Regions from separate parts of the Clostridium sp. DFI.1.208 genome, predicted to be linked through region 3. Evidence: predicted binding sites of a transcription regulator. Region 3 holds the regulator's gene; each other region holds the start of a gene.
The links. Region 3 encodes HrcA, which represses chaperone genes, less so after heat shock. Its sites were predicted from a motif close to TGTTAGCACTCNNNNNNNNNGAGTGCTAACA; they were not measured.
Positions count from the first base shown of each region.

Region 1: the regulator HrcA is predicted to act here: its motif matches at 1,137-1,167, upstream of NE665_RS18700 (Hsp20/alpha crystallin family protein).
Region 2: the regulator HrcA is predicted to act here: its motif matches at 1,080-1,110, upstream of NE665_RS04705 (co-chaperone GroES).

Region 1 is NZ_JANGCA010000047.1:18,428-20,702, reverse strand. It holds gene NE665_RS18710 (amidohydrolase) at 1-474, shown strand, start outside; gene NE665_RS18705 (hypothetical protein) at 677-982, opposite strand; gene NE665_RS18700 (Hsp20/alpha crystallin family protein) at 1,319-1,732, shown strand; gene NE665_RS18695 (DUF1653 domain-containing protein) at 1,814-2,275, shown strand, end outside.
Region 2 is NZ_JANGCA010000006.1:70,260-72,534, reverse strand. It holds gene NE665_RS04710 (hypothetical protein) at 1-752, shown strand, start outside; gene NE665_RS04705 (co-chaperone GroES) at 1,130-1,396, shown strand; gene groL (chaperonin GroEL) at 1,419-2,275, shown strand, end outside.
Region 3 is NZ_JANGCA010000008.1:27,076-29,350, reverse strand. It holds gene pgeF (peptidoglycan editing factor PgeF) at 1-583, opposite strand, end outside; gene hrcA (heat-inducible transcriptional repressor HrcA) at 866-1,882, shown strand; gene grpE (nucleotide exchange factor GrpE) at 1,893-2,275, shown strand, end outside.

The DNA of each region.
Region 1 (2,275 bases), on a different contig from region 3:
CAGCTGCCGCAGCTAAAGGAAACTGGTGTCATGCCGAGCTATTTCGTTGCCCATGTATATCACTGGGGGGATGTACACCTTGTTAATTTTGGAAAGCAGCGGGCAGAAAACATTTCCTGTACCGCCAGTGCCCTGCAAAATCACATTCCCTTCACCTTCCATCAGGATACCCCGGTAATTCTGCCGGATATGCTGGAAAGTGTATGGACAGCGGTCAATCGTATTACAAAGAATGGAATCGTGCTTGGTGAACAGCAGCGCATCAGTGTTCTGGAAGCATTGAAGGCTGTGACCATTAACGCAGCCTACCAGTATTTTGAAGAGGATCGCAAGGGTACACTGGAGGCCGGGAAGCTGGCAGATCTGGTGATTCTGAGTGAAGACCCATTGCAGGCTGACCCAATGAAGCTTCGTGATATTCAGGTTATGAAAACCATCAAAGAGGGACGTACCATTTATACAAGGGAAAATTAGCAGTATCGCATAAAGCGTAGAGTAAACGAAACCGAAAAAAACGATGTAAAAAACAGACAGCACGTCTGTTTTTTATGATAGTTTCGCATAGGGTGCAGGCATGACAGCGTGCAGCTGTTTCATGCAAGGCTCTCGCAGTTTCAATCACTATGTAAAACCGCTTTCCCTGTCATTTTTGCCATAGCACATCCATTATGTTACTTTAGCTGAAGATTCCTCCATTATAGCGATACTGGGCATAGAACATAATACCGATTCCCAAAGACAGACCGCTAAGCAATACCGGCAGGGAGAGCACATTCAGGTACAGGAGCACAGCAAAGCTGACAAAGCACACCCCCAGCACAGCGAACCCGACTCCCATCAGCTGCAGATAGGCGGCGCTATCCTCTTCCTTCAGATTCTGATAATGATAATCATGCAGAAATGTCCTGCGTTTCCGTACGCCCAGCTCCACTGCAATATAAAACATCCCTATGCTTAACGCCAGAAATAGAACAGCTGCCATAACGTTTTCTTCCCTTCTTTTTCATCATTATATACAATGCATCCACATTCCGCAAGCCCCTGTAAAGCATAAAACAGAACAGCGCCGTAATCCCGCTGGTGCATCCAACAGACTGTGATAAAAAAGCACAGGATACGATAGAAAAAAATCATCTTTTTAGCACTCGGCGCTTGACAGTGCTAAATTATGTGATATAATAACAGTGAAGATGAGGTAGGATACCTGCAGGACATGGTTTTCGGAATCGAGGCGATGGATACTGAGTTGCATCCCGCAGATATTTGTACACATCTGAAAAATCTGATTCATACAATATGATAGAAAGAGGTGGACTTTATGATGAGATTTTTACCAGACGTATTTACAGACACATTTGAAGACATGTGGAAGGATCCGTTTTTCACAAAGAGCAACAGCTGCATGAAAACAGATGTTCGTGAGCTAGACGGTAACTATCTGCTGGACATGGAGCTGCCTGGTTATAAGAAGGAAGACATCCATCTGGAGTTAAAGGATGGATACCTCAACATTACAGCCGCAAAAAACAGTTCCAATGAAGAGAAGGATGACAAAGGAAACATTATCCGTCAGGAGCGCTACAGCGGTTCCTGCGCAAGAAGCTTCTATGTAGGAAATGCAATCCGTGAAGAGGATATCCGCGCAAGCTTTGAGAACGGTGAGCTGAAAATCACCTTCCCGAAGGAGGAAAGCCGCAAGGTTGAAGAAAAACGCTTTATTCCAATAGAATAAATGTGTCAAGGATGCGTAAAAAGCATCCTTTTTCTTTTTGCCTTCCCGCTTCCGTGGTATACTATTAGCAGAGGTGAAGTTATGACAAGCTGGATCAAAGAAGCAGTATTTTATCACATTTATCCGCTGGGCTTTGTTGGCGCAGCACAGTATCATGAGGAAAAGATCACACATTCCATACACAAGGTGGCTGACTGGATTCCCCATATGAAAACGCTGGGAATCAATGCCCTGTATCTGGGACCGGTCTTTGAAAGCCATGAGCATGGCTATGATACAAGCGATTACCGCATACTGGATCATCGCCTGGGAACAAACGAAGATTTCAAAAAGGTATGCGATGCGCTGCATGCCGCGGATATCCGTATCGTACTGGATGGGGTGTTCAATCATGTCGGACGAGATTTCTGGGCGTTTCGCGATGTTCAGGAAAAGAAGGAGGCATCAAGGTATTGCAGCTGGTTTTCCAATCTGCACTTTCATGCACGCAGTCCGCTGCATGATGATTTTACCTATGATGCATGGGAAGGGCACTACAATCTG
Region 2 (2,275 bases), on a different contig from region 3:
ATACGGTTGATGGAACAGATGTATTGCGGGCACAGCTTGCGAAAAAGGATGGCGAATATGATGCAATCATTGCACCAATCAATCTGGGAGCAGCGCTGTTGTCCAAGGATAAGAGCGAGTATCTCCTGGATTCTGTAGTCACATGGGGAAATCTCTACATTATAGGGAGTGATGAAGCGGCTTTACAGAAAGAGGGAATGTTTGCGGCCTTTGGTGAACAGGCTGTTCCACAAAAGGTATTAGAAAGCAGTATAGAGCTGTCTACACTTACGCCTGAAATCCGCTATTTCAATTCTGCAAATGAAGTGCAGGCGCAGCTGCTGAGTAAAAAGGCTGCTGTTGGTCTTTTGGCGGAGCCTGCCGCTACAGCCACCATTGCAAAGGCGAAGGAAAAAGGAATCGAGCTCAAGGTTTTGAAGGATTTGCAGAAGGAATATAAGGAAGCAAACAAGATGGAGCAAAGCGGATATCCACAGGCTGCATTATTCATTAAAAAGGGCAGTGAGGATAAGGTTGCTGCATACAAAAAAGAGGCAGAGGAATTTGTGAAAAAAGCAGATGATGCTTCTATTGCCAAGGCTGTTGAAACAGCAACCGTTGAAAAGCTGGGTATTCCAAGTGTACAGATAGCACAAAAAACCTGGGAACGCCAAAATATTCGCTTTGAAAAGGCGAGGGATGTGCAAAAGGATATTGCACTATTCCTGAAGCAGTTTGCAATCACATTAAAGGAAGCTGCCTATACTAAGTAACCCCATGATTGGCTTTATCACCATTACCTTCGTTCAAACAGCAGGGGGTTGATGGCATGGGGTGTAAATAACATGTAGAAGTAGAAATCGTTATTTGTAAAAAGCAAAGAGGTAAATTTCAAGTGAAAGAATCCGTTATGCGAGACGGATTCTTTTGCATATACAGGGCGGCTCTAGCATAGAATAGTGCGAATAAGCCTTGTAAGAGGCTTACAGAATTTACCGAAATGCTGTAAAATTCCAGCATCCGGAATTTGCAATAAAAATTTTCTCATCTTTTTTTAGCAATCCTCTTGCCAAAGTGCTAAATTTGAGTATAATAGTATGTGTTAGCAGTTAACAACTGCGAGTGCTAAAAGACAAGGAGGTATTTTTATATGTTGAAACCATTACACGATAACGTCATTTTGAAGAAAGAAAAGGCAGAGAAGGAAACGACGACAGCGAGCGGAATTATCCTGACTGACAACGCAAAAAATGTACCAAGCTACGCAACGGTGGTAGCAATCGGTCCTGAAAGCAAGGCTGATATCAAAGAGAATGACAAGGTGGTATATAAAGAGTACTCTGGTACGAATGTAAAGCTGGACGAAGAAGAATACATTATTATTGAAGCAGAAGATATCTTAGCAGTATTAGCATAAAACATAACAGGAGGTAAGGAACATGGCAAAAGAAGTACGTTTTTCAAAGGATGCAAGAACAGCAATGCTGAATGGTGTGAATGTACTGGCAGATGCAGTACGTGTAACACTTGGACCAAAGGGACGTAATGTCGTTTTGGAGAAAGAATACGGATCACCGCTGATTACCAATGACGGTGTCAGCATCGCAAAGGAAATCGAGTTGGAAGACAAGTTTGAGAATATGGGTGCTAAGCTGGTATATGAGGTTGCGAATAAAACCAACGATACTGCCGGTGATGGTACAACCACAGCAACAATTCTGGCACAGAGCATGATTAGCAACGGTCTTCGTCAGGTGGAAAAGGGAGCAAACCCAGTCCTGATGAGAGAGGGTATTGAATATGCAAGCAAGGAAGCAGCAAAGCATATCCTGGAAAAATCCCGTAAGGTGGAAACAAGCAATGATATTGCAAGCGTTGCAGCTATTTCCAGCGGAAGCAAGGAAGTCGGTAAAATCATCGCTGAGTCAATGGAAAAGGTTGGACGCAATGGTGTGATTTCCGTTGATGAATCCAATGGATTTGATACGGAGCTGGAAATCAGCGAAGGTATGCAGTATGACAAGGGCTATGTATCTCCATACATGGTAAGCGATCATGAAAAAATGCAGGCTGAGCTGGAAAATGCATATGTATTGATTACTGATCAGAAAATCAATAATGTACAGGAAATTCTACCGGTTCTGGAGCAGGTAGTACAGACAAACAAACCGCTGCTGCTGATTGCAGATGATATTGAAAATGAAGTTACTTCCACATTGGTTGTAAACAAGCTGCGTGGTACCTTCAATGTGGTAGCTACCAAGGCACCTGGCTTCGGTGACAACCAGAAGGAAAT
Region 3 (2,275 bases):
TTGGCAGCAGTGTCAGATAAGCGGATGTATCAAAGCTCATAGCAAGGATGCGATCGATGACATCCTGTTGGATTTCAAAGCTTCGATATGCGATAGCAGGGCCGATATAAGCCATCAGGTGTGCAGGATCAACATGCTCCTTCTGTATGAGCAGGCTTACGGTTTTGCGTGTGATTTCCTGTACGGTACCCTGCCAGCCGCTGTGAATGGCGGCAATGATCCCGGTAAAGGGATCATACAGCAGTACCGGTACACAGTCTGCATGAAAGACACCGATTGCGATATTCCTTTCCTTTGTATAAAGTGCATCACAATCCGCGATTCCCTCCTCATAGACCTGATAGCCTCTGCCGGCGTCAGCAGCGGTTACCTCGTGGATGTGATCGGAGTGCGTCTGCATGGCAAAGGTCCATTGTGACGGCGCTATATGGAGTGCTTGTGACAGGGCATCGCGGTTGCTTAAAACATCCTCTTTTCGCATGCAGGCGTGCAGTGCCATGTTATTGTTTTCCGGCAGGGAGGGGTTGCGCAGCGTAGTACCTGCAAGCAGCTCATCCTCGTAATTCCATTGAATATAATTCATATGATCATTCCTTCTTTCTTTTCTTATATATTTATAGTATATGTGTGTGTTGCCAGGTTTGCCCTGGGAAAAGTATATAGCAAGCGAGGGCACTTGGCAATCCATTTGCGTGAACATGTGCATTTTCTGACATTCCAGCAAAGCAAAGCACATTTTTTAAGATATTTTTAAAAATGAAGGACAATTTTTATGGATTTTAGCACTAAATGGTTGACAGTGCTAAAATATTGGAATATACTATTAGCAGACATAGAGGTTGAGTGCTAGAAAGGAGTGAACCATATGCTTACAAAACGCCAGACGGCGATCTTTAAAACCATTGTAGATGAGTTCACCCGGACAGCCGAACCTGTCGGTTCCAAAAAACTGATGGACCTGCTGGATTTCAACTGTTCAAGTGCCACCATCCGCAATGAGATGGCTGCGCTTGAGGATCTGGGTCTGCTGGAGAAGACACATACCTCCAGCGGTCGTATTCCCAGCAGCCGTGGATATCGATTCTATGTTGAAAATCTGATGGAGCGGGAGCTGGATGACGGTGTCAAGCATTCTTTGCAGGCCGTGTTTCAGGAGCGTCATTATTCGATGGATGAAATCGTCAGGAAAAGCTGTGATATTCTATCCCAGATGACCTCGCTGACCTCTGTCGTTTTAGGCCCGGAGAGCCGTTATCAGACGCTGCAGCACATACAGCTGTTTCCACTCAGTGACACCAGTGCGGTTGCAGTCTTCATCACGGATCACGGACATACGGAGAACAAGACATTCCACTTCAATACAGCCGTGAGCGTTGAGGATATCAAAACCTGCTGTAATCTGCTCAATGACAAGCTGAGCGGCACACCAATCAATGAGGTGGTGGAGCGCATGCAGCAGATTGAGCCGCTGCTGGCCAGTCATATTGCCCGTCACGAGGTGCTGTTTGAAGCCTTCGTCAATGCGTTCATGCGGTTTGCAACCGACCATGTATACTGCAGCGGACAAAGCAATATGCTGTATCAGCCGGAATTTGCAGATATCGAAAAGCTGAAGGAGCTTATGAAAATGCTGGAGGACAGCAGCTTGTTTCGACAGCTGGCCAATCATGAGGGCGATGTCGCCATTGAAATCGGCGGAGACAATGAATTGATTCAGGTCAATAATGTTGCCGTGGTATCCAGTAAGTTTAAGCTGAACGAGGATGAAGAAGGGGAACTGATGATCGTGGGACCTACCCGCATGCAGTACAGCCGTGTCGTTGCCCTTATGGAATATATGAGCAAAGTAATCGAAGATTTATACAGAAGTGAAAATCGATAAGGAGGTCATCATGCAGGAAGAAAAAGAAATTGTAAACGAGGAAGCAAAGACTGCCGAGCAAAGCGAAGAAGCAAAGACGGCGCAGGATGCTGCCAAGGCAGAAAAAAAGGATGCGAAGGATGCGGAAAAGGAAGATAAAAAATCCGCAAAATTCGGTAAGAAGAAAAAAATTGAGGAACTGGAAGAGGAAATCGTAAAGCTGAAGGAAGAGGCAGCCGCAAACAAAAATGCCTATTTCAAGGCGTATGCGGATACAGAAAATCTGAAGAAGCGTCTGCAGAGTGAAAGCGATAATGTTCGCAAGTACCGTATCCAAAGCTTTGCGATGGAAATTCTGCCGGTTCTGGATAACCTGGAGCGTGCGCTGGATGTCAAGGTCGATGATCAAAACAT